Regions from separate parts of the Lysinibacillus sp. NPDC093190 genome, predicted to be linked through region 4. Evidence: riboswitches for the same ligand, from Rfam matches in the RefSeq annotation. Region 4 holds a riboswitch; each other region holds the start of a gene.

Region 1 (7,550 bases), on a different contig from region 4:
CAGAAATAATTTGCGGACGTACAATGGCAGCCTCCGCTCCAAAGACCTCTGCATAAACACGTTCTAGATTGTCACGCCCCTCATCATCATAACCATAACCATTAGACGGGTGCAGATGATAATCACTTACTTGATGCTTTCGGAACGCAGCAAGCACTTTTTGTTGATTGAAGAACGCCATGTCTTCTACCTTTGCATGAAAAGGGCGTACCTTTTCTTCTATTTTAGCAGCTAATGCTAGTGTTTCTTCTGATAAATTGATTGTAAAAGTCATTATGTTCTTCTCCATTTCACATTTGTTCAAATCTTATCTTAACAATTTGTGAGCTTGCCTGCAAAAATTGCATTTGTTTCTGATTTTCATTAGGCACTAAACTTAATGACGACCTTAATCTATTTAATTCTGCTATAATAAGATATTTGATAATTCCAAATCGTAAGTCGATGATTTTCTTGGCAAAAACTTCTAGATACAAAAGGTAACTTTAATGTTTTCTAGGTTGTAATCTACAACAACATGAAATGATTTATTCACATAAGGGGTGAAAGGGTTGGCTTGGGAGGTTTTTAGTATCGTCGGAACAATCGCCTTTGCTATTTCCGGGGCAATAATTGCAATGGAGGAAGAATACGATTTATTCGGTGTATATATACTCGGTATCGTAACTGCTTTTGGTGGTGGAGCTATACGAAATCTACTTATAGGTTTACCTGTAACTACACTGTGGGGGCAGGATATGATGTTCCAAATTGCCATTGCAGCCATCACAATTTTTTTCTTATTTCCACATCGGCTTATTCAGCATTGGCATCGCTGGGGCAATTTCACTGATGCTATTGGATTATCGGCATTTGCCATTCAAGGTGCCCTTTATGCTGTGAAGCTCGACATGCCTATTAGTGCCGTTATTGTAGCTGCTGTCTTAACAGGGTCAGGTGGTGGAATTATTCGCGATTTATTAGCTAGACGACAACCATTAGTCCTCCGTGATGAAATCTATGGTGTTTGGGCAGCACTAGCCGGGCTTATCATCGGACTTCAACTATTTTCAGGGGATCTCTTTTTATATGTATTATTTGGTGTGATCATAGTACTTAGAGTACTTTCATATATGAAGAAATGGCGTTTACCGTTGCGGAAGTTGAATCGAGCATAGCTTGTTTCCTTATACCGCTGCATTTTAACAAGCCCAAATCTGATATTTGGGCTTGTTTTGAATTTTTTCAATTTAATTTCTTATTTATCACAAACACCGTGCATCCATGGCAGCGACAAAAAGCACCTGAAGATTAATAAAGTTATTTTTTCAATAGCAACATAGATTCCTCTAATGTAGCCATGTTTTTCATCATAGAGCAAGCTGCGTCCAAAATAGGAAAGGCTAAAGCTGCACCAGAGCCCTCGCCCAATCGCATATTCATCTGCAACATCGGTTCAACTCCGAGCATTTCAGCGGCAATTTTTGCACCTGGTTCTTCAGAGGCATGTGAAGGAACGACATAGTCTTTTACCTTTGGTTCGAGTTTGTATGCAATAAGAGCAGCAATAGTAGAAATAAAGCCATCAATAACAACAGGTTTACGATGTGCAGCGGCAGCAAGTATCACTCCAGCCATAGCACCTATTTCTAACCCACCTACCTTTGCAAGAATATCAATAGCATCATGACAATTTGGTTTGTTTAATGCAATAGCATTGTGAATGACTTCTACTTTATGTGCTATTCCCCCTGGTCCAACACCTGCACCGAAGCCTGTCACTTCATTCGGATGACATTCGCGAAGAACCGATAATATGGCAGCACTCGGTGTTGTATTACCAATTCCGATACGAAAAACATATACATTGCTTAAAAAAATGTAGACATCTCTACTGTGACACAACTTATATCTTTCGACTTTCGTATTTGTGTCTTCCTTATTTCCCGAGTCTGGTTTCGCCGAAGCTACTACCATTTAGTATGACTCTCCAAAGGCTTAAATTCCGCAGTATCGTTGCGTACACATCTAAGGTTTAGTGTCAGTTAAATTCCTTAGATTGAGTAATTTGCTAAGTTAATGTTTGCGTTCAAATCTCTATCCAACTTTAATACAGGAGCAGATATATAATCTGTCTTTCAGTTTCATATCGGATTTGATTTGTCCACAACAAGAACAAGTTTTTGATGATGGAAACCATCTGTCGGCTTCAACAAATTCAATTCCGTATTTTTCACATTTGTATTGAATTTGCCGTTTGAATTCATATAGCTTTTGCCCGGCTACCGCCTTCGACAGATGTTTATTTTTCATCATACCTTTTACATTTAAATGTTCCATTACAATACGAGATGGCTTGGTTTTCACAATCTCATTAGAACACTGATGTAAATGATTTGTTCGGATGTCGTTAAGTCGCTTATATAAATTACGGATTTCAGCGTTTTGTTTTCGAGTAATATCTCGTACCACTAGAAGATACATGGGCAGGCATAAGCTCGCCCTTTGTTTCCATTCTTCTTAGCGTTACAACATTTACACCAACACGTTTAGCAAATTTCCCAATGGACATTAATTCCATGCGTACCACCTCTCTTTCACTATGGTAAAATCACATTACCCTATTTAGAGAGGTTGTTAACATTTTTATATTTGTATATATTTTTCTTGTTCACACGAAGGCGCAACCCTTCATGCAGTCTTTCTCTCATGAGTAGACCTCTTATGCTTTCACATAAGCGCAGACTATATCTTCATCTTATCTTCTAAATAAGAGCCACATTTTTCTTCCGCCATTCGCTTGCGGTTTTACTCTCCCTCAAGGAGATAGTCGTTGAACGTCTTCCTTGTCTCATTAGAGATTTAGGAGTTCGCTGCTAAACATCCATTGCCAAAGCACTTAGCGCCACCGTTTTCCGTTGTCACGATAATCCTTTACGGACACTGAGTAATTTTTTTCAGCTTATGCCATCCTTGTTGTTTTTTCTGCTTTCGCACCGTTACGTCTGCCGTTTCCAGCTCCGCGTTGGTCACAAGGCTTTAGGAGTTAAAAGCAATTAACGTGGAGTTCGCACCAATCTCTTGATACGAAGGGTATTCTGTTATAAATCTATGCTTCTATACAGATTTGTATAGTTTTGTTTAAATTTATCGTAACAGATTAGTTACCCATTTCACCTGTCCCGAGTACATTTATCCCCTTGTTTATTTCTTCCGTAGCTACCTCAATCCCTACTTCAATAGATTGAATGGCTTCTTCCCTTGACATAGCAGGACCTTTTGCCATATTGTCCGTTCCATATTTAATTTTTTTTAGGATGACACCAGCATCATGTGGAATATCTTCTTTTACGCCAACATCCACTGTGACAATTTTAGCATCTGTGATTTTTGCGATAGCACAGACACCAGTCCCTCCTCTAGGAAAATTTAATGTTTGAAAGACCGTCACATTTTGTGGATTAGATGTCACCCCTTCATCACAAACACCATGATCTGCGGCACAGACAATAATCGCTTTATTATCAATCTCAGGAAATAGTTCTCCTGTAATTCCGGATAGTTGCACAGCAAGAGTCTCTAGTCTTCCCAAGCTTCCAGGAGGCTTGCAAAGTGCATCTATGCGTTCTCTTGCCTGCTCCATCATTTTGTGGTCAACACTTTGAATGTTTTGAATCGTCTGTTGTAATAATTGCATGAAAATTTCCCCTTTCTTTTTTGCCCTTGTTACTCGAAGAATGATTTAGAGAAAAAATAAAAAGCCTGTAGTTTATTCCATAACAAATAAACTACAGACTTTTCCATCGTCTATATAACCGAAGCAGATAGGCAGGTCTCCTGGCTCAATTTCAACATTTCATAGAACCTTCCCAGCGATGCTAGTGGCATTCTCTATGAAACTCCCTTTTACAGTGGTGGGACCGCTAAAGCTTTTCACTTTATTCCCTATTCTCCCGCAATGGGCACCTAATGCTTTTATGCAATTATTTTAAATGTACGATAAAGTGTTTTTTGTGTCAACATTTAAAATTTTCGAGCTTTGTTGAATTTTAAAGTTTTTAAATATGCTTAACTATTCATATTTAAAAACTTTAACACAAAATACTAAAGTAGTAACTGCTATAGCAGTTATTACTGAAAGTTCAGTCAGATACGTATGAAAATTTTGAGTCTTGAAGATAAGTGTTTTTCTAATAGCTTCAATAATATAATTAAGTGGATTAATATAAACAAATTAACTATATTTTTTCATCTTATGAAAGGCTAATTCACACTGCTAATAATTCACTAGTAATAACGTTTACACTAGTAAAAAAGCACTCACACTTACGCAATAGAATGAATATTCAGAAATAGATGTTAGTATAAATTTGTAGAACATATCATGTAAAGTACTTTTTAAGTTAACTACAATTGAGTGTTATAGGTGGTGTTATCTTGAAAAAAGAAATTAAAAAAGAACTGATAAAAGTGATATCTGTTTTTGCTATAGGTACTATTTTAATTTATTTGGTTCCTTGTCTCTTAAATTATTTTTATAGCATGACTGCCCCCTAAAAAAGTAAGAAAAAAATAAGAAGCCTTTTATTCGAAGGCTTCTTGTTTTTATCAATATTAGATGAACCTAATATAAAAACTCCATCAATACAAGCTGTACAAAGTAGTACTATACCAGTTCCACAAGCTCCGATTTAAGTTGCTGCTACAATTTTTGCCACAGCGAAGTCAATTAAGAGTAGAAAGGCAAAGTGCAACTTCTGCTATGCACAAATGCTTTCAGGAACTTCTTATTCGTTACTACTGTGATATACGCTTTGTTTTATCTATTTCACTCAGACATGTTGCGCCGAGTAATAGAATAGCTCCTATTATTTGTAGGGTCGCCATTTTCTCTCCTATAATCATCGTCGAAATCACTAATGATGTCAGTGGATCAATATAGCTTAAAATAGCTATACTTTGCCCTTTTAGATGACGCATTCCGAAAAAGAATAGGTAGAAGCCGATTCCAGCATGGACAATGCCCAGTGCTATGAGTAAACTAATTGATTTTATATCGATTTGCATGACTTGGAACCCATTTGTCCCAATAAGATACAGAGCAAGGAATAACGCTGCTAAAGTAAGTTGAATAATTGTATTATCAGGCTCTTTTAATCCATGAATATACTTATTGGTGAATGTAACTATTGTATAGAAACAAGCTGCAATAAGCCCATATACAATACCGATATAATGTTCGCTCGTTTCGGTAGTTTGACTTTGAACGATAAAATACAGCCCTACTAGAGCCACACAAACATAAAAAATTTTTCTTACAACTATTTTCTCTTTCAAAACTATAGGTGATAAACAAATCACTAATACTGGAGCAAAATAGTAACTTAGCGCTGCATTTGCGATGGTTGTTTCCTTATACGCTTGGAAAAGGAAAATCCAATTGCCGCATAAGGCAAAGCTTGAAAGCATTAAGGGCCTTTTATTTTGCAAAATAGTTGTTCTCGTAAACCTTTCTTTTTTACAAAGGAAAATCAACAGTAAAAAACAAGAGCCAATGAGACTCATCCAAAAGGCAATTTCACTTGAAGGCAACTTAATGTATTTTGCAAAAACACCGACAGCGCCAAAAATAATCATTGATAAAATAAAAGATAGTTTTCCGCTCATTTCTAATTCCTACTTTCTACATGTATATAGTGTTCGATATACAGTAGAATCTATTGAGAATTAGCAAGCTTTTATTGAATGCCTAAACAGTAGATTCTACTGTAAAGACATTGTTGGGGGTGCAATCGTTCGATACATACTAATCCCTCCTTAACGAATTCAATTGTAACATATTTCTAAATATTCATACGCAAGAATATTAATGCTAGATGCTATCTTTTGATAAGTACCAAAAACGATAAAAATTATTGAAACTGGCATGCTAGATAAATTTGGAGGTTAATACAATGTAAGGTAGGACAAAATAAAAAGGTAGGCGAAGAGACGATGGACACAAAAGAGCTAAGAAACGCAATTGCTGAAACATGTGAAAATTATGATAGCCTATATGCTCGGCTAGTAAAACCGATAAACCAAATATTAATCAATGTAGACGCTACAATAAGTGAAGATACAGCGAATAAAATCATTGAAAACCTAAAGTTATTTCACAGTGGAGATAAAAACATTACTGAATGTCACTTTGATGAGAGCGAAAACTTCTTAAAGGAAGGTATTGAACTTCTTCAGAAAGGTGATCTAGCGAATGGCGCATTACAAATTTACGGTGCCGGTTTAAACTTTGCCAGTTATAACCTAAAGATTCGTGAGCAAAAAAAGGATAATCCATACAATAATTTCGAAAAAAATTTTAGCCTTATCATGAACTCTCTAAAAAAATAAGAACAAGAAAAAAGAAAGAGCAAATATTAATAGGCTCTTTCTCTTTAAAGTATGTCATTATTTAAATTCTAACTCTCCATCATAAGCAAGCATGCCGCCTTCAAGGTTTGTTACGTCAAAGCCTTGCGCTTCAAGGTATGCACAAGCATTTGCTGAACGACCGCCTGCCTTACAAACGATAATGTATGGCTTAGAAGCATCTAATTCCTCTAAGCGTTCAGGGATTGTTCCAAGAGCAATGTGCTGAGCACCAGGGATCATGCCTTGTGCTACTTCATCATCTTCTCGAACATCAATAATGTATAGGTCTTCGTTCGCATCTAATAGTTCTAATATTTCTGTTGTATCCATAGTTTTCATCTGTGTAGTCCTCCAATATGTCGATTTCCTCTTACATTATAGCCTGAAGGCAAAAAAACAGCTAGTGTCATGAACACTAACTGTTTTACTCTAATGTTTCTATTCGTCTGTCTCTAAAAAATCTACTTGCTTTGTTGGAACAAATGTAGAAATAGCGTGTTTGTAAATAAGATGTTGCTTGTTTTCAGCATCTAGTAATAATACTGTAAAATTATCATAGGATTTCACAGTTCCTTTCAACTGAAATCCGTTTAATAAAAACACAGTTACAAAAACATTGTTTTTACGTAGATGGTTTAAGAATGTATCTTGCAAGTTAATTGATTTCATCAAAATGCCTCCCTATACTCTCTTTCTACCTCTTCATTCCTATAGTAGCATGTTCTACCAATTTGGCAATTAGTAATTTTTAGAAATTGATTAAAGTTTTTCGTCATTATTAACAAAATATACATCCATTTTATTTCGGAAGTATGTTAGTTGTCTTTTCGCATAGCGGCGAGAATTTTGCTTTAAACTGTCAATGGCTTCTTCTAAAGAACATTTTTCATCCAGGTAATCATATAATTCCTTGTAGCCGATTGCTTGGATTGACTGTACACCTCGAATATTTTGCTGCCATAAGCCTTTTACTTCTTCTAAAAGCCCTTTTTCCATCATTATATCGACACGAAGGTTAATACGATCATAGAGCACTTCACGTGACATATTTTGCCCAAGCCCTATAATCACATGATTGTAGAGTGGAACTTCTCCACGATTGTGTGCTTCGGATGCCTTTGAAACGCCACTAAGTTCAATCATCTCTAACGCTCGTATAA
Region 2 (7,550 bases), on a different contig from region 4:
GTTCATGACCGTTACCACGTGGGTGCCAGTTTAAATGATAATCATTTAGCTCCTTCACAGCTTCTAAAAATTGCTGATACTCTCGCTCTACAAAATTAATCAGTTGTTTGTCTTTATGAGCTACCTGTGATAAATCCTCTAAATATGTTTCATAAAAGCGCATTACTATCGAGCACAATAAATCATTGACCCGAGCAGCACTTAATATTGGATTAGGATCTTGGGAAAGTCGCTCTAAATTTGGTTTTGCACGCGTCGAATCAATCCGTGTAATTAAATGATAATGCTCACCATTCACCTCATACACAATTGGATTTGTCGGCATATACATCATAAAACTATTTGTTTTTGTTTTAAGCTGATCTGTCATATCCGCCTTTGCAAAAAGGTGCCCATTAATATTTTCATTTTGAATCCAAATAATATCTTTGTTATATAAAATTTGCTCAAATAATCGTTCATTACTAATAAGATTACTAGCTATTAATTGATCAACAAGTGATTCTATAACCATTCTTGTTGTAGCTTTCTTAGTAACTTCAGTGCGTGGCTGCTTACAAATTTTCATATCTAAATATTGCGAATCCTGTGCTGTATATACATGAATATTCGTCATACTTGCATCCTCTTTTCGTACATATTTTCAAAACGGAAGTCATCAGTAAAAAAAGGATTTCCTATTAACGCGAGGAAATCCTTCATTCTATCTTTTTCGTTCATCATATAATGTCAAACAATGCCCAAATATCAAAGAATTAGCTCGATTGCCAATACCTTCTTTTATTTTGGGCGTTTGACGTACAGTGACGAACAGAGCATTCTGTTTTGTCAACATGCCACCTCCTATTCCTCGTAGGGTTATGGTGTGTACTCATAATAGGCAGGTATCCTGACTCATGATCATCGCTACTTTTCCCCTTCCCGTCGTTAAACAGTGGTATTTGAAAAGTCGCTCACATTTACAGTTGCGGGACAGTGTCGGATTTGCACCGACTTCCCTTTTAAGTAAATTGCACGCAATTTACACCTATTACTCCACGCTATTCAGTTGTCATAGGAATCTAGTATTCCTATTAGATTATTAAAATCAATTGTATAGGAGTGTATTTCCAAAGTCAAATAACACAATATATTCCAGTTTCTTATGCATTATCTTCTAGACTTTTTAACTCGGATTGTAAACATTAAACTAAAGCCCAGTTAGTTTAAGTGCATTTAATCACAATTACAAATAAATAATACACCCTTTTTCTTCTAGTTCTCTTAACCACTTTGGTATGTTTAATTGGTGGTTCCATCTAAGATCCAAACGTTCTAACCCCTCCATTTCCAGCAATGATTTTGGTAATTCCGTTAGAAGATTGCTTCTTAGATCAATTTCTAATAAATTCTTCAATTGTCCAATCTCTTCAGGTAATGTGGTCAATTGATTATGTCTCAAATTTAATCGTCTTAACCTTAAACATTTATGTAAAGATTGAGGTATATCTTTTAATTGATTATCTTCTATATCTAAAACACGCAATAATGACAATTCCCCTATATTTACTGGAAGAGTTGTGATTTGATTATTTTTTAAATGTAATTCCTTCAAGTTACTTAATCTACAAATACTGTACGGCAACTCTTTCAATTGATTATTCATTACACGCAGTTCTATAATATTGGTCAAATGTCCAAGTTCATCTGGTAATTTTAATAATTGATTATCACTTAGATTTAAATATTTCACTTTGACCAGCTTAGAGATCTCAGGTGGAATGGACTTTAATTTATTATTATGAAGGTATAAATAATCCTCCAGATTATGAAGGGATCCAATTTCAGGAGGAATAACGTCAATTTCATTATGCCCTGCATCCAACATTCTAAGATCTGTTAAATTGCCTATCTCCGCAGGCATTTTTTTAATCTTATTAACAGATATATTCAAAATTTTTAATCTGCTCATTTTATAAATTTCGGAAGGTATCGTTGTTAACCTATTATCAAAAAGGTTTAAATTTGTTATTTCTTTTATGGGTACATCTAAATTAGGTAAAGAGTCTAATTTCATATGAGGAAAATTTAGTTTCATTTGTCTGCTCCTTTTTCGAAAATACAATGTATGTATATTCCTCCAACTTGAATTTTTTGCACATTGTTTGAATAACTCTACTTAAACTACTTGAACTTCTTCTATAACATACCTGTTTATTCAACTAACCTGTTCCGTTAGTTGAATAGTAACAATATTTCGGAAAAACATCTATTATTTTTCAAGAAGAAAAAAGTTGTGCGCAAGGTCGGAACACCAGAAAGTTCCACTCAGAATCGTAGGCTTCGGGGTCATGCACATTCAACGCAAAAAAAGAACGCCCAACAAACGAATTGAATCGTTGTTGATCGAGTTTATTAAAATACTATGTGCATTTACAGTTGCGGGGCAGTGTCGGATTTGCGCCGGCTTCCCATTTAAGTAAATTACACCGAATTACGCCTATTATTCTATGCTATTTAGTTGTTAAATTAGCCATTTAAAGATGTAAGAAATAGTAGAGTAAATATTCCTTACTGACTATCAAACTAAATTGTAATGTGTAGTTTACCTACTGTTAAGAAATTGGAAAGGAAGACAAATAAAAAAGACTACCCAGTGAAGGACAGTCTAAATGTACTTTATTTACATGCAGGTGGTTGAGGATTATGACCTTTCATCGCTTTCTCATAATCCTCCTTAGTTATATGAATGATTTCTAATAGCTTGGTATCAAACCCACCATACACGAGAATAACCGGGTCACCATCTTTGATGTTTGATAAAGATAAATCACCACCATTTACATTTTTAGCATCTGGCGATCAAACATTGTTAAAACTTGCAGACCTTTGTTCACCAGTAATCCAATCTAGATTTATGTTTTTAAATGCATAAATTTTTATATCTTTAGGTAGCCAACTAGAATTTAGATTCATTTCATGGTCTGTTCTTTCTTGGTCAAATGTTGTAACGTAGAATACTAGGTTACCTTGTTTTACAGTATCCCAGTTAAAATACGCTTGGATTTCTGGCAAGTGCGAAAACATTGGATAACCTAAATCACTTTTATTAAAGAATGTTGCCGCATCTGCTGTATTCTCTTCTTCTTGCATTCCCGTAATATATCCGCCTGTAGTTGCTATTGAAAGTGCTAAAACGCTTGCTAGTACTTTACCTTTGATGTTCATTAAAATCATCCTTTTATTTGCGTTATTGTCTTACAAGTAATAACTTAATATAATTAGTCAAATCTTTTTACTATTAAATAAATTTCACCATATTTTAATTGGTGTTTAGTGTCGGATTTGCACAGAAGATCTTAATACAACTTCGGAGCTTTTCGTAGTTTAGTTGCTTGCTCAAATGAAAATGCAAGTTTTATTAGAACATCTTCACTAAATGCAGTTCCTGCGAATGTTATGCCAAACGGTCTCCCATTTTTCATATACCCTGCTGGGACGGCAATAGACGGATATCCAGCTTTCGCACTAATTGTCGAACCTATATAGGATGGAAAGATAATCGCATCTAATTCATATTTTTTTAATGTATAATCGATCCCTTGTTCTTGTGAAAAATACAAATCCTCTAGTTTTGCGTTTAAATATTCAGAATCTCTTAACGTGTTCGGTAAATTCTCTCTCGACTCCAATTTATCCTGCCCATATTTCAACGACTTTTCTTTTGATCGAATATTAAATTGAATTAACTCAGAGATAGAATGGACAGGCATGTGGGAAGGTAGATTGACAAGAAAATTATTTAAACTATGCTTTAATTCGTATAACGGTACTCCCCATTTCCAGTCTCTATGAAAAGTAGGGATTTCGATGCCTTCAATAATATCGGCTCCTTGCTCTCTCAAAACCTGAATTGCATTATTAAAAAGTGTTTCGTCATATTCCCCTGAGTCATAATAAGCTTTTGAGGCATTATTATAAACACCAATTCTAGCACCAATTAATCCTGCGGCATCTAAAAATTTGATGTAATCCTTATATAACCTTCTTTCACTTTTATATGTAGCGACGTCTTCTTGATCTACTCCTGTTAACGCTCCCAATAAAATAGCTGCATCTGTTACTGTTCTAGCCATTGGTCCTGCTGTGTCTTGAGAGTATGTAAACGGAATAATGCCCTGTCGACTAATGAGCCCAACTGTCGGTTTTATGCCAACTACTGAATTTTGAATAGCTGGACTTAAAATCGAGGCATCTGTCTCAGTTCCAATTGATAAAACAGAAAAGTTTGATGCCACTGCTACTGCCGAACCCGAACTGGACCCTCCTACAAAAAGTTCTGGATCACCATAAGGATTTAGTGTTTGTCCACCTCGAGAACTATAGCCTGCCCACATCGTACTCGACATACCGTTTGCTAATTCAGTCATATTCGTTTTTCCTAAAATAACAGCCCCTGCTTCACGGAGCTTTTTTACTAGAAATGCATCCTGCTTTGCTAAATAATTTTCTAATGCTATTACGCCCGCACTAGTATGCATAAAATCTTTCGTTTCGATATTATCTTTTAAAACTACCGGAATTCCGTGTAGAGGCCCTCTAGTCCCTTTTGTTAGTCTTTCTTCATCTAAAGCTTCAGCAATAAATATCGCTTCAGGATTAATTTCAAGCATAGAATTAATTCTCTGTCCATCTTGATCATACTTAGCAATTCTGTGTAAATAATACATAGTTAATTCTTTTGATGTTATATCACCATGTACCATAGCTGTCTGAATATCGATTACTGACAATTCTTCTTTAAGAAAACTATTAAAATTTATACCCATTCATATTCCCACCCTTCTTTCAAAATTATACCAATAAAATCAATTAATACATAAAATATCTTTTAGTGTTTTCAAATAAATTTCAAAGTCTCCTCAGGCTCCCGCAGTCGGATACTTATGTATGCTAACTCAAAGCTCTGCATGTAATTAACGTATAAACTTAAATGTTAAACTGCCCTCACATATCAATCTAAGGGCTTTAGTGTATACATTTTCATATTTTTTATATAACTGGTAATTTCGCTTGCCGCTCACCCCCAATTAATTACCAAATAATTATCAACTGTGCTACACTCTCTTTACAGATAAAATTTTCAGTTAGTTTAAAAAGGATGGGTGGAGATTATATGAAGATGCTTAGAGGCATTTGGGGTGTCCTTATGTACATATATGGCGTATCTTTATATATCAAATATTTTCAAAAAGTCAGCGAAGGATGGAATATAACTCTTCATGTTTTATCAGGGAGTTTATGTATTATAGGAATTACATTAATTGTTCAAGCAATAAGAATACATAAATAATCTAGAGCTACGGTCTCTTTCTTTTTGTAAAGAAAAGATCAGGTTGAGAGGTGAATGAATTGAATCATATTAATATTGAACTAAGGACATTAATACTTTTTCTTATTGGACTACTTTTAGTAATTAGTACTTTTGGATTTGTCATTAGAAAGCTGCTAGGTGTCGAAAGAAAGAAATGGTTTTCTTATAATCACCTTAACGAAAGACATAAAAAACTAGATTGGACTGTACGAATAATTTTTACGAGTCTATTTTTAATTAGTTCGTATTATACGATTTACAATGATTCAGTTGGAACTCCTTGGTATTTCGGAACTTGGTTTATCATAATTGTCTTTTTAATAACATCTGAAATGTTACGAGCATTTATGGAATGGAGATACGCGGAAAATAAAAGGGATTTTGTTGCTACTATCGCAGAAATGATGTTTATGATTAGCATAGTATTGTTGACGATAAAAACTGATTTTTTCGGCTTATTTAATATTTAATTTCGAGGCTAAGCGTCTCTAGAGAATAGACCGGGGCGGAAAAGTTGATAACAACGGTTAATCAATGCACTTGATATAAAATAAAAAAGGTTATTTCGCAGAAAATTAATTCCTGCAAAATAGCCTTTTTTAATGAATACTATATTTCTTTCAATTAGTGTCTACTAAATCTCTGTGTCAGCTTTTGTAAATTTTCAGCTTGTACACATAAGTCTTGTGATACTACCATGTTGACCGCTTGCATGGAAGCGCTTTGCTCATCAACTGACTGCAGAACGACCTCTGTATTATTAGATAAGCTATCCATTCCATTTGCGATTGTCGATACTAATTTTGTCACCTCATTCGCACTACTTGAAAGCTCTTCAGCTGTTGCAGAAATATCCTCTAGCTGGTTCGTCATTTTGCTAACATGCTGAGAGATCGTACCAAACGACTTTGTAGCCTCATCAATAACATAGACGCCCTGTTGAACGTTTTTCAAGTCCTCTTCGACAGAGGTAGCTACTTGTTTTGTATCACTTTCAATGCCCACTACTAGCTCGACAATTTGAATAGCCGAATGCTTAGATTGCTCTGCCAATTTTCGAACTTCCTCCGCTACTACTGCAAAGCCTTTACCATGCTCTCCGGCACGAGCTGCTTCAATCGCTGCATTTAATGCAAGCAAATTCGTCTGATCTGTAATAGCCGTAATCATGTCTGTCATCGATTTGATATCTGTCATTTTTCCAAATAATTGCTGCATTAATTCACTTGTTTTTTCAGTAGAAGTTGAAATAAATTCCATCTGATTTTTAGCCACATGTAAAATTTCCGCACCGTTGCCTGCAATGTCATTTGCTTCTTTTGCATGATCAAATACATCTTGCGTTGCCACGGTAATACGTTCAATGCCATCAGCAGTTTCCTGCATAGCAATAGCACTTTCATTTGCTGATTGTGCTGCTTTCTTAAGACCCTCAGTCGTATTCTCCATTTGTGAATCAACTTCGTTAACTGCATCTGTAATTTCATTTGTACTTGCTGATAGCTCCTCTATGCTCGCAGATAAATCTGTTGAACTACTCGCAATTTTTTGTGTCATCGTATGTAATTGTTCCTTCATCTCTAAAAACGCTTTAGCTAAGTCTGAGATCTCATCATTGGAATTAATTTCAATCGGAGCTGTACGCAAATTCCCATCAGCGATTGCTTGAGCGGATTCTGCTAATTGCTTAATAGGCTTAATAATTTTAAATTTTACATAGAAAATACAAGATAATGTCATAGTAATTCCCATTATTGTTAATAAAGTGGATAACCATTTTAATGAAGTTACATTTGCTAGATCTATAATTAAAATGACACCCATGAGAACATTTAAAGTAGAAAAGCAAATTATACTTTTTTTCCGTAAACTCATACTAAATTCCTCCAACTATAATATTACTCCAACGTAGTTATTATAGTTTAATTCTCCTGAAATTCATAGAAAAAAGCCCAACTTTTGTAAGATAAATGAATTACAAAAGCGAAAGTGCTTTCGTAGTATCGAAAACCATTGTGTCAATGAAGATGTGATATAAAAGTATGACTCCTTAAATTTATTGACATAATAGTTTTTACAAAAACATAAAAGCACTTTGCCTTAGACAAAGTGCTTTCATAATCAATTATTTTAATTTCATAATACTTGATCCGGCAATACCTGGATGTGTCATCTCATATGGATCTAGAATTAAATC
Region 3 (7,550 bases), on a different contig from region 4:
TGCTGCCACAATTGGCAAACTATTTTAATATAAGCATTGATGAACTCATAGGCTACCACCCGCAAATGACAAAAGAAGATATAAAGAAAACATACCAACGGCTGGCTGAGGATTTTAGCAACAAGCCTTTTGATGATGTACTTGATCAATGCCGTGCAATTATAAAGAAATATTTCTCTTGTTTTCCTCTGCTACTGCAAATGGCTAAATTATTTGTCAATCATTTTGTCCTTGCTACGGAAAGGGGAAAACAAGAAGCACTGTTACAGGAAGCCATTGATTTATGTATCCGGATTAAGAAGGAAAGTGATGATATTTGGATCGCGAAGCAGGCAAATTCATTGGAAGTGCTATGTCATATTATCTTAAATCAACCAATGGAAGCTTTGGAATTACTTGACGAAACAATGAAACCGCCGATTAGTGATAACTTTTTACTCTCCAAAGCCTATCAAATGACAGGAAATATAGAGAAGGCAAAGGAAGCTTTGCAGGTTAGTCTGTATCAACATCTTCACGGCCTACTTGCGCCGGCACAGTCATACTTGCTGTTAGTTGCCAATCAACCTGAAAAATTTGAGCAGGCCCTTGAACGTTTTATCGAAATTTCAAAAATCTTTGAAGTAGAAAAACTGGACCCTAATTTGTTGTAACAAATAGTCCGACACTAAATTTGTTAATTCACCAGGTAAAGTACCGATCACTAATTTCCCTGCTTTTAATTTTTTAAGTTCAATTATCTGATTGCTTGTATTATCTATTGCTCGAAAAATATGAGTACATTGCTCATGCAATATCTTACCAGCATCTGTAATAGCTATTTTTTCCCAAGACGATCGAATAGTGGAATGCCAAGTTCATTTTCCAATACTTTAATTTGATGGCTAAGCGTTGGTTGAGTAATATTCAATTTTTCGGCAGCCTTTGTAAAATGAAGTTCATTGCACAATACTAAAAATATTCAAGCTGTCGTATTTCCATATACGTACCTTCTTTAATAAGATTATTTCTTATATTATAACATTATTTATATAGAGAACCGTTTAATTCATCGGAGAATTGATATCAAATTTAGTAATATGAGAGGAGTCAAATACAATATCGAACTCCACCATGCGACTGCCATTTTTGCATAAAACCCTTCATGATTAACACTATTAGAACGCTATCAATCTGATTACCTTCAACAAAATAATTTATCAGCATGACCACCCGAAAACGACTTAAGAGAAATCATTATTACATAAATTTTCACTATTCAATTGCAAAAGAACTACCTAAATCCCACAATTCATCCTCTAGAGTTTCTAATAGAGTTTTTGTTCTCTTTTCCATATTATCAGGGAGCTCTTTTTTACTGAAATATGTAAGTTTCAAACTCTCACCATCCTTTATCTCCAACACACCACTTACATTTTTAGCAATATAAAGATGAATGACTGTATAGACTTCATCCCCATTTGGATATTGGAAATAATAATCTGGTCCTGAAAAAACACCAATCAGGTCAAATTCATTGGCTACGAGTCCTGTTTCTTCATGGAGCTCACGGTAAGCAACTTCTTCTAAAGTTTCATTTAGTTCCATTGAGCCCCCGGGTAATCCCCAATCCAACGTATCCGAACGATGTTGAAAGAGAATTTTCTTATCATCGTTTATCACAAGAATTGTCGCCCCGATGCTTATAATCGGCCTACTACCGATAAGTTTCCTTAATTCTGAAATATAGCCTATACTCGTCCCCCTAATACTTGTCATTAAAAAATATTCGTTTTTTCAAAATATGAATCCTCTATTTTACTTCCAAGTTTTAAAAATAGCTTCATTGGTATTGATCAACAATCTTTTTTGTGCAAAATAGTGCTAAAAAATACAGAATAGTTCTTCAAAAATGAAAAATAGCTTTTTATGATCAGGCTTTTTCAAATTTTGACTATATTGATTGTTTTGAAAACTCTATGTTAAGGTTAAAAGACAAATTGAATATGCTAAATTTTGGTGGTTCAAATGGATTTATTCCATTTGATTAAAAGGGAAGTTGGTGAGAGTCCAACACTGTCCCGCAACTGTATTTAGGAGTTCAATAACAAAGCCACTGTTTTGTTTGTCAAAATGGGAAGGTGTTATTGTAGCGTTGATCATAAGTCAGGAGACCTGCCACTAAGGTAAGCATCAATTGACCTACGAGGATAGGGAGGTGTTAGCTACTGCATGATCTTTGTGAATGCTTGTAAATTCACTGTTTATTTGCTCTGTCATGCTTTTGTAGATTAACAACTTCTCAAAGGGGTAGAAGTTGTTTTTTTTGTAGTTCTTTCGTGTTTAATTGGTAACGCTTACAAGAATAATTAAACAAAGGGGTTGTAATGAATGGAGTTAAATTATTCGCCAGGTCTTGATGGCATCATTGCCGCTGAAACAAAGCTATCTTTTTTAGACACTATAGGAAGTCAAATTGTCATAAGAGGCTATGATTTGATTGAATTATCACAGAAATATTCATATTTAGACATTGTCTACTTATTGTTGCATGGGGAAATACCAAATACCAAGCAACAAGCTGATTTACAGGACAAGTTGAAATCTAATTATCAAGTTCCACAAGAGATTTTTCAAATTTTCAAGTTATTGCCTAACGGGACACATGCTATGGATGGGCTTAGAACAGGAATTTCTGTTTTAGCAGGCTATGATCAGCACATCAATGATCGTTCTACTGAAAAGAATTTGACGCGAGCATATAGACTTTTAGGTGGCATGCCCAACATCGTAGCGAATAGCTATCGTGTATTAAATGGTCAAGATGTCGTGGAGCCTGATAGCAAGCTTTCCTATAGTGCAAATTTTTATTACATGATTACTGGCAGAAAACCAACTGCGTTAGAAGAAGAAATCTTTGATCAGTCACTCGTTTTATATAGTGAACATGAGATGCCAAATTCGACGTTTACAGCTCGTGTAATTGCCTCTACACAATCTGATTTGTATGGTGCTTTAACTGGGGCTGTCGCATCATTGAAAGGTAATTTACATGGTGGGGCAAATGAGGCTGTGATGTATATGCTTCTTGAAGCCAAAACAGTTGAAGGCTTTGAAACATTGCTGGAAAACAAACTACAAAATAAAGAAAAGATTATGGGCTTTGGTCACCGTGTATATATGAAAAAGATGGACCCAAGAGCGCAAATTATGAAAGAGGCTTTGCACAAATTATGTTTGGAGCAAGGGGATGACCGCTTATATCACATGTGTGAAGCTGGTGAAAAAGTGATGGTACAGAAAAAAGGGTTGTACCCAAATTTAGATTATTATGCAGCACCAGTGTACTACATGCTTAGTTTGCCGATTGAAATATATACACCAATCTTCTTTGGCTCACGAACTATCGGCTTATGTGCTCATGTGATAGAACAGCATGACAATAATAGATTATTTAGACCTCGTGTCAATTATATTGGCGAGCGTCATAACCTTGAAGAATTATCGGTATAATCAAGTTTTAACAACTCGCCATAGAGCTGATGGGCATTCTGACCAATGTCCATCAGTATACCAGTATATCAAATTCATGCCTTGAGAGGAAGATATAGATGATTAAAACAAATGACATATCTAAGACAGATCAATTACTAACTGATATTGCCGATTACGTATTAAATACAACGATTACAAGTGAAGAGGCATACGAAACAGCACGTTATGTATTATTGGATACTTTGGGTTGTGGCATTTTAGCCTTACAGTATCCTGAATGTAGGAAACTTCTTGGTCCAGTAGTACCAGGTACAGTCGTCCCTAATGGTACACGTGTTCCGGGAACTTCCTATGTTCTTGATCCAGTTAGAGGCGCCTTCAATATCGGTTGTATGATTCGTTGGTTGGATTATAACGATACTTGGCTTGCGGCTGAATGGGGACATCCTTCAGATAATTTAGGTGGCATATTAGCTGTTGCGGATTATTTGAGTCGCGTACGTATTGCAGAGGGTAAAGAGCCTCTAAAAATGAAAGACGTTTTAGAAATGATGATACAAGCCCATGAAATACAAGGCATTCTAGCACTAGAAAATAGCTTAAATCGTGTAGGTTTAGATCATGTTCTGTTTGTCAAAATTGCGACAACAGCTGTTGTGACAAAAGCATTAGGTGGCTCTCATCAAGAAATTATCAATGCATTGTCAAATGCTTGGATTGATAATTCAAGCCTACGAACATATCGACATGCACCTAATACAGGTTCTAGAAAATCATGGGCTGCTGGAGATGCAACAAGCAGGGCAGTGCAATTAGCTATGATGGCCGTGAAAGGCGAAATGGGATATGCAACAGCCTTATCAGCACCTGGCTGGGGGTTCCAAGACGTTCTCTTTAATAAACAAGAATTAAAACTTGCTAGACCACTTGCATCTTATGTCATGGAAAATGTTCTATTCAAAGTTTCTTATCCAGCCGAATTTCATGCACAAACCGCTGCTGAATGCGCTGTGCATTTACATCATGAAGTGAAAAATCGATTAAACGATATTGAAAAAATTGAAATTACTACACATGAATCTGCCATTCGTATCATCGATAAAGAGGGGCCTCTCAATAATCCAGCTGATCGTGATCACTGCATTCAATACATTACAGCTATTGGTCTCATCTACGGAGACATTACAGCAGACCACTATGAAGATGATGTGGCCGCAGATCCAAGTATCGATGACTTGAGAAATAAAATGGAGGTCGTTGGAAAAACACAATATACAATCGATTACTTAGACCCTGAAAAACGCTCGATTGCCAATGCTGTTCAAGTTGATTACAAAGATGGCACATCATCAGAGCTAGTTGAGTGTGAATATCCTTTGGGACACCGATTCCGTCGAGAGGAAGCATTCCCTCAAATCATTGATAAATTCCATCAAAATATGAGTACACATTATTCTCAAAAACAATTAAGTAAAATTAATCAGATTTGTGCTGATAAAGAGCTTCTTGAAAATAGTTATGTTCATGAATTTGTAGATTTATTTATTTAGGAGGTTTTATAGATGGCGTGGATTGTGAACGAAGCAGTTTCACAAAAACAATTGGCTGAACAATTTCGAGCTTTAATCACTCATTCAACTATTTTGCAAATACCAGGAGCTCATGATGCAATGGCAGGCTTAATGGCTAAAAAAGTTGGTTTTGAGGCATTGTATCTTTCTGGAGCTGCCTACACAGCGAGCAGGGGCTTACCTGATTTAGGAATAATATATTCAAATGAAGTTGCTGAACGTGCTAGCGATATTATTCGTGCAACTAATTTACCAATACTAGTAGATATTGATACTGGCTTTGGTGGTGTATTAAACGTTGCACGTACAGCTCGCGAAATGGTAGAGGCAGGAGTGGCTGCTGTACAGCTTGAGGATCAAAATCTTCCCAAAAAATGTGGTCATTTGAATGGTAAAACACTCGTTTCCCAAGAGGAAATGATACAAAAAATAAAAATGATTAAACAAGTAGCGCCTACTTTAGTTATTGTTGCCCGCACAGATGCAAGGTCTGTAGAAGGTTTAGAACAGGCAATCATTAGAGCTAAAGCCTATGTAGCAGCCGGTGCGGATGCTATTTTTCCAGAGGCTCTACAATCGGAAAAAGAGTTTAGACAATTTGCAAGTGAGCTAGATGCTCCTTTATTAGCCAATATGACTGAATTTGGTCAAACGCCTTATTATACAGCTAAGGAGTTTGAAAAAATGGGCTATGCGATGGTTATTTATCCCGTTACATCAATGAGAGTAGCAGCAAAAGCATATGAACGAGTGTTTGACTTAATAAAAAATACAGGGACTCAAAAAGAAGCTATTGAGGATATGCAAACTAGAAGTGATTTATATGAAACAATTTCTTATTACAAATTCGAAGATTTAGATAGTGAGTTGGCGAAAACCATCTTACCTAAAGAGGAAATAAAGTAGGAGAAAAGGAATCTGCTTTTCTCCTCTTTCTTTCAAGGGGGCCTAGTATGGATAAAATAGAAGACAAAATGTCGATCTTTACACCTGAGGACTTTCAAGATGAGGAAAAGCTCATAGCAAAAACTGCAGAGCTGTTCATTAAACAAGATGTCTCACCTAATATTTCAGCTATTGAGCAGCATCAATATGATGTCACTCGTCAATTATTTCAAAAAGCAGGTGACCTTGGTTTACTTGCCATTGAGATACCCGAAGACTATGGCGGACTTGAGCTCAATAAAAAAATCTCAGGGTTAGTTGCAGAAAGAATGGGTTATGGTGGCTCATTTAGTGTATCTTACAATATTCATGCAGGGGTCGGCACATTACCCTATGTCTATTTTGGAGATGAGTCACAAAAGCTGAGGTACTTACCAAAGCTGGCTTCAGGTGAATGGATTGGAGCCTATGCCCTGACGGAGCCAGACGCAGGTTCAGATGCATTACGTCCCAAAACAAATGCGATTTTGAATGAGGATGGCACAGCATGGGTATTAAACGGTGAAAAGCAATGGATTACCAATGCTCAGCTAGCAGATATCTTTGTTGTTTTTGCGAAAACAAACGAAGGAATGACAGCTTTCATTGTAGAACGTTCCTTTGCAGGAGTATCTGTGGGGCAAGAAGAAGAGAAGATGGGCATTAAAGGGTCTTCGACGGCAACCCTTATTTTGGAGGACGTTGCAGTACCAAGTGATAATGTTCTTGGCGAAGTTGGAAAAGGCCATAAGGTTGCTATGAATATATTGAATATGGCGCGACTAAAGCTAGCTTTCTCAAACATTGGAACTTCCAAACAGGCACTTCAATTAGCTGTGAATTACGGTAAGGAACGAAAACAATTTCAAAAACCCATCGTTGATTTTACAATGATACAGGAAAAACTTGCTGAAATGGCAGTATTAATTTATGGCGCAGAAAGTGCTGCATACCGAACAGCTGGAGAAATGGATGATGTCATGGAGTTAGCTAATAAAGAGTCGATAGATCATAAAATTTCTGATTTCGCTATAGAATGCGCACTCAATAAAGTCAATTGCTCAGAAGCACTAGGAAAAATTGTAGATGAAGCCGTTCAAATACATGGCGGATATGGTTATATGCAAGATTATGAAGTAGAACGTTTGTATCGTGACGCAAGAATTAGCCGTATTTTTGAAGGAACGAATGAAATCAATCGCCTAACAATTGCTAAAATGTTTTATAAAAAGCATGCGCAAATAGCTTCTACAGATAATGCTTCAGTAGCAAACCAGCCATTAGAAAGTAATCATCAATACATCCAGCTTTCCAAGTATTTAATACAAATAGCCATTTCTGTCATTGCAAATGCACAAATTAATTTGGAACAAGAGCAGGAATACATGCGTCTGTTGGCTGATATGGCAAAGGATATTTACGTTATGGAATCTTCTTTACTAAGAACGGAAAAGGCCGCATATGAAAAAACGAAACACTTGATGACAGATATAATGTGTCAGGAGGGCTACCGTAAAATAGAAGAAAGTACAATTGACATTATTTCTGCTGCTGAAACAAATGAGCCAATACGAAAAACAT
Region 4 (7,550 bases):
GCTTTCGCCATGCACTTCGTATACGTTTGACTTCGTTTGATTGCGGAAAACTCCCAATTGTTGTCGTTGGGAACAGCGGTAATTGTAAGGCTTGTTGCTGAATCTTTTGCCGTGTTTTAAAATCACTATGGCGTTCAAAATCTTGTGCTGACACTGTTTGAATCGCTTGTAGAATACTTCTATTTTGACGAGTTGGGTGATTTTTCAACGCTTCAATCGCCTTCATACTTTCAGATATTTTGTGATTTGAGGAGCTGCCTGTGCCTTGTAAATATTTTGTTACTTCAATGATTTCAACTAATTTTTCATCTGCAAAAGAAAGGGCATTTTGAAGAACTGGATCGAGCTTTCTTTCAAGAGCAGTTGTAATTGGAACATGCTGTAAATTACACGAAGATTGAATCCATATTTCTTTGGCACCACTCAGCTGTTCAATAGCTTTAATAGTTGAGCAAACCTCTGCTAGATTGGAGCGCCAAATATCTCGTCCATTTATAATACCTACTGCTAATACTTTATCTTGTGGGAAGCCAAATTGACGTAATGCCTCCATATTTTTGCCATAGCCATGCACAAAGTCTAATCCAATCCCTTGAACAGGAAGTGTCACAATTGACTCATATGCCGATAATGATTCGAAATATGTTTGTAGCATAATTTTAGCCTCGGGTACCGATGTAGCTAATTGTGTATAAATTTCTTGAACAAGTTTAACCTCCGCTTCGTCTAGTGTTGTGGCAAGAACAGGCTCCTCTAATTGAATCCACTCTGCACCAGCATCCACTAGCTCCTTTAAGACCTGCGTATAAAGTGGCAGTAATGCTAAAATAAATGTAATTTGCGATAGTTTGTCATAGCCTTTTGTTAATTTACAAAATGTATAAGGGCCAATTATTGTAGGCTTTGCTTTAATACCAAACGCTTCCTTAGCCTCTAAAAAGTCTGCCAATATTTTATTTTCTGTTAATTGTAAAGGTTGTCCCTCATATTCTGGCACAATATAATGATAGTTTGTATTAAACCATTTCGTCATTTCACTAGCTACGGCTTTTTTACTACCGCGAGCTACCCCATAGTATGTTTGTAAATCCACTTTGCTACCCTGCCATTCAAAGCGCTTTGGAACTAAGCCAAACATCATTGCCGTATCCAACATTCTGTCATAAAGTGTGAAATCTCCAACAGTTATCATGTCTATGCCGAGGCGAAGTTGCTTGTTTATGCGTGCTAGGCGAATATCCTTTAAGTTCTGCAAAAATTCATCCTCTGAAAGCTCATTTTTCCAAAAAGCCTCTAAAGCCTTTTTCCATTCACGATCTTCTCCGATATACGGATAACCAACTGTAGTACTTGTATACGCCATGTTTATCTCTCCTATCAATCAATTATGCCTCGGCATAATTGCGTCCGGAATCGGCTTTGTGCTTAGGCCTGCATGAGGGCCGACACGATGTCGGTCATTTCGGTAATGCCACAGGACGTGGCGTTTTTACCGATGCAGGTCAGTTAGCCGTTATCGCATGGATGCGATGTTTTTAGGCTAACATCCTTTAAGAACTCCTTTCCGATTCCGTGACATCCGCCGGAGGCTTTGGGCCAACGTGATGTTGCACAGATAAATTGCCACAGGACGTGGCGTTCTTAGACTGAGTTCCTCTATTTCAGCGGATATTTGGACCCGCTGAAAGAAGTTAAAAATAAAAAAGCCACTCTCCTTTTTTTGGAAAATGGCTGTCATTGCATATCAAAATTAGCTATAAAGAAACAATACGAAACTCTTTCAAAATATCGCATGATTCATTGTCGCACAGGGCCGATACGGTCACATCTCACCACCTATTTCCACGTAGGTATTTGGTGTGTACTAGATATTGGCAGGTCTCCTGGCTTCTCATCAACACGCCTCACAGCCTTCCCAGTTTCCTAGTGGCAATTGTGATTTGCTCCGATTTACAGTTGCGGGACAGCGTCGGATTTGCACCGACTTCCCTTTTAAGCCAAACTTTCATTTGGCACCAACTCTTACACAATATTTAATTATGTTTTACTATAACACATATTTTTCTGAAGAGTATAATTATTTTCCAATTTGTTCGATTCTATCTATCATATTGGAGGTTCTATTTCCTTTATTTTTGCCTTTCTATAAAGGCCTCATTCGTGAGAAAAAATACTTTTCATTCGTCAAATTAAAGGATTTGGCATTAATATCCTAGAAGTAAGTATTGAGTAGAATTAAAGGAGGAGAAAAAATGGTTATAAGCTTACATCACGTTCAAATAACAATTCCAAAAGGTGCAGAAGAAAAAGGAAGGCATTTTTATTGTCAAGTATTAGGACTAAAAGAAATTGAAAAGCCTGATTCGCTGAAAGGACGAGGTGGATTTTGGTTACAGGTCGGCAATAGGGAGGTACATGTAGGCACAGAGGTTGGCTTTGATAGATTCACAACAAAGGCTCATATTGCCTATCAAGTTGAAAATATAGAACAGTGGAAAAAGGCATTAGCCGAACATCATATAGAAATTTTCGATTCAGTTCCTATCCCTCATTTTGAACGTTTTGAATTTAGAGATCCATTCGGTAATAGAGTTGAGATGATTCAGGAAATTTAAAATGGCCTCTACATATCTAGAAAACAGTTGAATAGAAGTTAATTTCTATTCAACTGGCATGCTGTAATTTTGTGAAATAAAGTATGAACCTTCAGCAAATCAACTCATCCACATGACAGACGTTTTAACAAAATATCATCCAACTTTTTAATTTTATCGGAACACTTTTACGTTTTATCGCCCAACATTTTAGTTTTATCGATTAACTTTCGCGTTTTATCACCCAACTTCTGAATTTTATCGACATCCGCCTTCCAAAGCTTAGAAAGTCCTTCACTGCCCCTATAACCTTTCGTTTCTACAAACACTTCACCCAACTGAAACATTTGTAATAAAATTGTAAATTAAGGCGATGAAGCCTTTTATATCAGGTGTTTACAGCGCATTCCCATCCACCGTGGTAACATTTACCTCAAAGAAGCCCTACTTTTTCATGCTACGATTAATTCCAATGGCAAGCCAAATTAGGATTAATCCTAACAAATAGCCTTCAGGAGGAAATTACAACATGAATAAACGATTTTTAACAACAACATTAGCATTGACGATAGGTTTTAGCACAGTAGGGATGGTACAACCAACTGTTCAACCTTTAGAAGTAGAGGCTGCAACAACAAATGCCCTGAATAACGCACAAGCAGTTAATACGAAAGCGGATCAACTAATTCAAACTGGAAAAAGCTTAATTGGTAAAGCGACATATAGTAATACAGAATACAAGGCTACATATCCTTATAAGTTTTCTTGTGCTTCATTTATTATGTACATTTTCGAGAAAAATGGTGTGGATATTGGGACTTATAATGAAGATTATATGATACAACAAGGAACATCTGTTAACAGAAATCAATTACAAAAAGGTGATTTACTATTCTTTAAGAGTAAAAAAACTGGGACAGATCCTGATCATGTAGGAATGTATATTGGAAACAATAAAATGATTCACATGGCTGATTCAAAGCAAAATATTGTGATTTCTGATTTAAATAGCAAACCATATTATACAGATAATTATGTAGGGGCCCGTAGAGTATTACCTACACTTCTTTCAGCTAATCCTGCAACGAAAGGCGATAAAATTGTTGAAAACGCCTTTAATTATAAAAATAAAGTAACTATGAGCTCTACAAATAATGAAGCAAGTCTTCGCTTTACAGCGCCAGGATATGTAGACTTCATCTATCGTAAAAGTGGAGTTAAACTTGGTACAACCAATTTAAAGGAACAAATGAATGTTGGTACAACGGTTTCACGTACCAATTTAAAAAAGGGTGATTTGGTGTTCTTCAATAGTGTTAAAGGCTCTAAAACCCCTTCACTAGTAGCTATCTATGCAGGAGATCAACGTATTATCATTCCAAGCTCTAATGGTATTACTTCAAGAGTACTAATGGTTGACTATTATAAAGAGCATTATATTACAGCAAAACGTGTTTTTTAAGTTAGTTTACTAGAACCATTTCAAATTTTTCAAATTTGAGATAATCAACAGAATTACATGTTTTATATTGTATATAGAAAAAAGAAGCTTTCCTTAAGGAAGCTTCCTTTTTCTATTATTTATTTTTTAACTGATTCGCAAAGTCTATCATAGATTTGCTAGACATTGGACCTTTAATAAGTACAATGGTTTCACTATCGAGCTTATGCTTTAGTATATCTAAAACGCCTGTAACATCATTAAACATATGAACATCTGCCTTGGTGCCATCCTTCAACGCTTGATTCGCAATATTTTCTGCTCTTTTGCCAATAGTAATAAGCGTATCAATATTTCTTTTCGCGACCATTGTGCCAATCTCTCGATGATATTTTTCTTCGAAATTTCCTAATCTCTTAATGTCACCTAAAATAAGAATTACTTTTTTCCCTTTTCCTATCGTATCTAAAACCTTCAGTGCTGCTTCAACAGAAGTCGGGTTATTTGTCCAAGTATCGTCTACTATAGTACATTCACCGATGCCTGTAGAAACTTCTAAGTGTCTTGCCATCGCTTTGAACGTTTTTAATTGCGAAATTGCGACAGCAATGGAAAGTCCCATTTCCTTTACGGCAGCTATAGCCGCTAATGCATTATATACTTGGTGTTCTCCGTATCCTGGAACAAATAAATTGTATTTGTTATTTGACACTTTTAGTACAAATTTCATCCCGCCTTTTGTGAATTGGATATTCGTAGCTTGATAATCTGACGTTTCGTTGACGCCAAAGGTAATAATCTTTCCTTTAAATTTATTCAGGGGGATCTTTTTAATGTTTTCATCATCACCATTTATGATTAACGTGCCATCTTTTCTTATTCCTTCTACAATTTCAGCTTTTGCTTTTATATAGCCATCAAGATTTATACATCCATCTAAATGATGGACACCGATGTTCGTAATAATACCAATCGTAGGTTGATAGATCATACACTGGTGTTTAATATTCCCTATATTCCCCAGTCCTAATTCAAAGACAGCTGCTTTTGTTTTCTGATCGATCCCCGTCAAGTACGGTAAGGATTGCCGTGGCTCATTTTTACTGCTGACAGATGCTTGAACATTCCATTCCTTACTAGCTATGTGTTTAATCATTTCTTTCGTTGTCGTTTTACCACATGTTCCGGTTAAAGCAACGACTGGTATTTGAAATAGATTTCTGTAATAATCCATAAATTCCCAATAGGCCTGCACAATGCTCTTGACGCGTATAACGGTCGTATTCTTCAGCGCATTTTTTAACTCTTCTAATGATTTATCAGAAATGACTAGAGATGGCCCCTTTTGATCTATTTCTTGCCAGTTGATTGTATCACTTTTACTAACAAACATAAGTGTATGATTTTGAGTCAGTTCATGTCGGTTATAATAAATTGCATGTTTAACAGACCAGTGTTCAGAACCGCTTAATAATTCTCCTTGTAATAATTTTCTTATATCGCTCACACTTATATGTTGCAAGTTAACTACGCCCCCTTTCTATAAAGTATATTTCTGAATAAATGAGTATCATAGTTTATGCATTTCTAACAATTGACTATAGAAATGCTCATTCTAGTAAATGATGAAAAATAACATTTATTTAGGTGAAATCTATTCAGATGATTTTTTTATTTTTAAATCATCTGCCAACTTAGAAACTTCTTTACTATACATATCACCTTTAATGAAAAGAATCGTATTTTCATCTACAATATCTTCTAACAATTTATAGACGCGCGTACTATTTTTAAAAATATACACAGGTGAACTCAATCCTGCCTCAATGGCATGAAGCGCCATAATGCTTGCATGTTCTCCTATCGTAATAAGTACATCGACCCCAATTTCACTAATTAATTCTCCCGCTTGTTCGTGAATAATATATCCCCAAGACCCTAAATCTGTAATCGTCCCAATAATGGCAATCGTTTTCTTGCCTTCTCCGAGCGCATTCAAAACCTTTAATCCTGCCTCTAAAGAAGTAGTCGTAATATTCCAAGTATCATCTATTAACATGGAATTATTAATGCCCTTAAACACCTGAAGCTGCTTATTCAGTTTTCGGAATGATTGCAGTTGTTCAGCTGCTAAAGAAATCGGCAAACCCATTTCATAAATAGCTGCAATCGCAGTGAGCGCATTATATACTTGGTGCTCGCCATAACCTGGTACATAGATTTCATAGAGCTTCTTCTTGTGATGAACGTTGAACAGCATACCATTTTTGTGGTAGCGAATATGACTTGCTTGAAAATCACAGGATTGATGCTTGCCTACTTTAATAATGCGTCCTTGAAACTTCGATAAGTCTATTTTACTTGTATTGATATCTTCAGCATTAAGAATTAAGGAGCCTGTAGGACTAATAATGTCCAGCATTTCACCCTTTGCTTGGATATACCCCTCTAGAGTTTTACAATAATTTAAATGATGTGCTCCTATATTTGTAATGATCCCAATAGTCGGCTTGAAATATTCCCCTGCAAGTTTGATGTCCCCCGGTGAACCAACTGCAGTTTCAAAAACGGCTGCGTCGGTATGATCATCAATATTCAGTAAATATTGCAAAGAAGCAGTTCTAGAATTACTGCTAAGTGGCGTGGATGCTACATTTTTTTCAGCAGAAAGTATATGTTTGATCATTTCCTTTGTCGTCGATTTACCAGAAGTACCAGTAATGGCTACGACAGGGATTTTAAATTGATTGCGATAAAAATTTACAAACTTCCAATAGGCCTCATCTGTATCTTCTACTTTAATGATGATTATTTGCTCAGGTAATTCATTTTGACTGTATAGTCTATCGGTTACAAGCACTATGGGATAAAGTGACTCATAATCTTTCCAATTGACAATACGCTTATTTGTAAAAAGGGCGGTATTTGGTCTTTTCACTTGCTTCAGTCGATAAGCCCCATGTTGAATCAACACTTCCTCCGACCCTTGCACTAAATGGCCTGCAGTAATGACTGTTAAATTCTGCACCGTAAGAGGCTTCATATTATTTTCCCCTCCTTTCCACTCTAGTATATGTACCTTCTTAAAAGTTGCTTGGATGTATGCGAGATACATAACTAGAGGAAATCTATTTCTTCGCATATATATATAGTTGATTAAGTATCTAACGAACAATAGAAGGAGTGATATACCTGAAAACGATTATATTTATCGGCACTAACAAATCCGGGTCAAGTCGTGAAGCAACAAGAGCAGCAGAAAAATTAGGTTATTTTACAGTCCTTTTTACAAACAACGAAAAGCAGTTACAGCAGAGAAAAGCCTACCCAGATATTCATAAAATGATTCTTATTGATACTTCGAATATAGAAGACATGAAAGATGAAATTTATAATTTAACTAAAACCGGGTTGGAAATAAAATCTATTGTTAGTTTTGTCGATCCTTTTGTCCATATTGCCTCAATTTTATGTGATGAATTTTGTGACAACTATACGTCTTCAACAGCTATTGA

Evidence for each region. A riboswitch is a leader RNA that binds a small molecule or an ion and turns the genes downstream of it on or off. The one in region 4 is predicted to bind cobalamin.
Region 1: it holds a riboswitch for cobalamin, as region 4 does, so the genes downstream of both, ACQKOF_RS01635 (nicotinate-nucleotide--dimethylbenzimidazole phosphoribosyltransferase) here and metE (5-methyltetrahydropteroyltriglutamate--homocysteine S-methyltransferase) in region 4, are expected to answer to the same signal.
Region 2: it holds a riboswitch for cobalamin, as region 4 does, so the genes downstream of both, ACQKOF_RS14015 (leucine-rich repeat domain-containing protein) here and metE (5-methyltetrahydropteroyltriglutamate--homocysteine S-methyltransferase) in region 4, are expected to answer to the same signal.
Region 3: it holds a riboswitch for cobalamin, as region 4 does, so the genes downstream of both, mmgD (citrate synthase) here and metE (5-methyltetrahydropteroyltriglutamate--homocysteine S-methyltransferase) in region 4, are expected to answer to the same signal.

What each region holds. Positions count from the first base shown of each region.
Region 1 is NZ_JBNNVG010000001.1:344,394-351,943, reverse strand. Features, by position in the region: gene ACQKOF_RS01660 (aminotransferase class I/II-fold pyridoxal phosphate-dependent enzyme) at 1-274, opposite strand, end outside; gene ACQKOF_RS01655 (trimeric intracellular cation channel family protein) at 552-1,157, shown strand; partial or broken gene ACQKOF_RS01650 (nicotinate-nucleotide--dimethylbenzimidazole phosphoribosyltransferase) at 1,300-1,830, opposite strand; partial or broken gene ACQKOF_RS01645 (RNA-guided endonuclease InsQ/TnpB family protein) at 2,034-2,418, opposite strand; partial or broken gene ACQKOF_RS01640 (MerR family DNA-binding transcriptional regulator) at 2,432-2,560, opposite strand; partial or broken gene ACQKOF_RS01635 (nicotinate-nucleotide--dimethylbenzimidazole phosphoribosyltransferase) at 3,146-3,676, opposite strand; cobalamin riboswitch at 3,790-3,964, opposite strand; gene ACQKOF_RS01630 (DMT family transporter) at 4,777-5,646, opposite strand; gene ACQKOF_RS01625 (hypothetical protein) at 5,974-6,369, shown strand; gene ACQKOF_RS01620 (rhodanese-like domain-containing protein) at 6,427-6,729, opposite strand; gene hfq (RNA chaperone Hfq) at 6,829-7,059, opposite strand; gene miaA (tRNA (adenosine(37)-N6)-dimethylallyltransferase MiaA) at 7,150-7,550, opposite strand, start outside.
Region 2 is NZ_JBNNVG010000016.1:73,586-81,135, reverse strand. Features, by position in the region: gene ACQKOF_RS14025 (hypothetical protein) at 1-616, opposite strand, end outside; gene ACQKOF_RS14020 (hypothetical protein) at 704-832, opposite strand; cobalamin riboswitch at 863-1,046, opposite strand; gene ACQKOF_RS14015 (leucine-rich repeat domain-containing protein) at 1,226-2,077, opposite strand; cobalamin riboswitch at 2,302-2,498, opposite strand; gene ACQKOF_RS14010 (hypothetical protein) at 2,842-3,207, opposite strand; gene ACQKOF_RS14005 (amidase family protein) at 3,339-4,808, opposite strand; gene ACQKOF_RS14000 (DUF4181 domain-containing protein) at 5,392-5,823, shown strand; gene ACQKOF_RS13995 (methyl-accepting chemotaxis protein) at 5,978-7,228, opposite strand; gene aspA (aspartate ammonia-lyase) at 7,479-7,550, opposite strand, start outside.
Region 3 is NZ_JBNNVG010000004.1:113,828-121,377, reverse strand. Features, by position in the region: gene ACQKOF_RS05240 (helix-turn-helix domain-containing protein) at 1-653, shown strand, start outside; partial or broken gene ACQKOF_RS05235 (LysR family transcriptional regulator) at 651-981, opposite strand; gene ACQKOF_RS05230 (NUDIX hydrolase) at 1,255-1,734, opposite strand; cobalamin riboswitch at 1,983-2,176, shown strand; gene mmgD (citrate synthase) at 2,371-3,492, shown strand; gene prpD (2-methylcitrate dehydratase) at 3,591-5,024, shown strand; gene prpB (methylisocitrate lyase) at 5,037-5,951, shown strand; gene ACQKOF_RS05210 (acyl-CoA dehydrogenase family protein) at 5,999-7,550, shown strand, end outside.
Region 4 is NZ_JBNNVG010000019.1:92,327-99,876, forward strand. Features, by position in the region: gene metE (5-methyltetrahydropteroyltriglutamate--homocysteine S-methyltransferase) at 1-1,363, opposite strand, end outside; cobalamin riboswitch at 1,857-2,035, opposite strand; gene ACQKOF_RS15700 (VOC family protein) at 2,253-2,615, shown strand; gene ACQKOF_RS15705 (C40 family peptidase) at 3,124-4,056, shown strand; gene ACQKOF_RS15710 (UDP-N-acetylmuramoyl-tripeptide--D-alanyl-D-alanine ligase) at 4,172-5,557, opposite strand; gene ACQKOF_RS15715 (UDP-N-acetylmuramoyl-tripeptide--D-alanyl-D-alanine ligase) at 5,690-7,078, opposite strand; gene ACQKOF_RS15720 (ATP-grasp domain-containing protein) at 7,228-7,550, shown strand, end outside.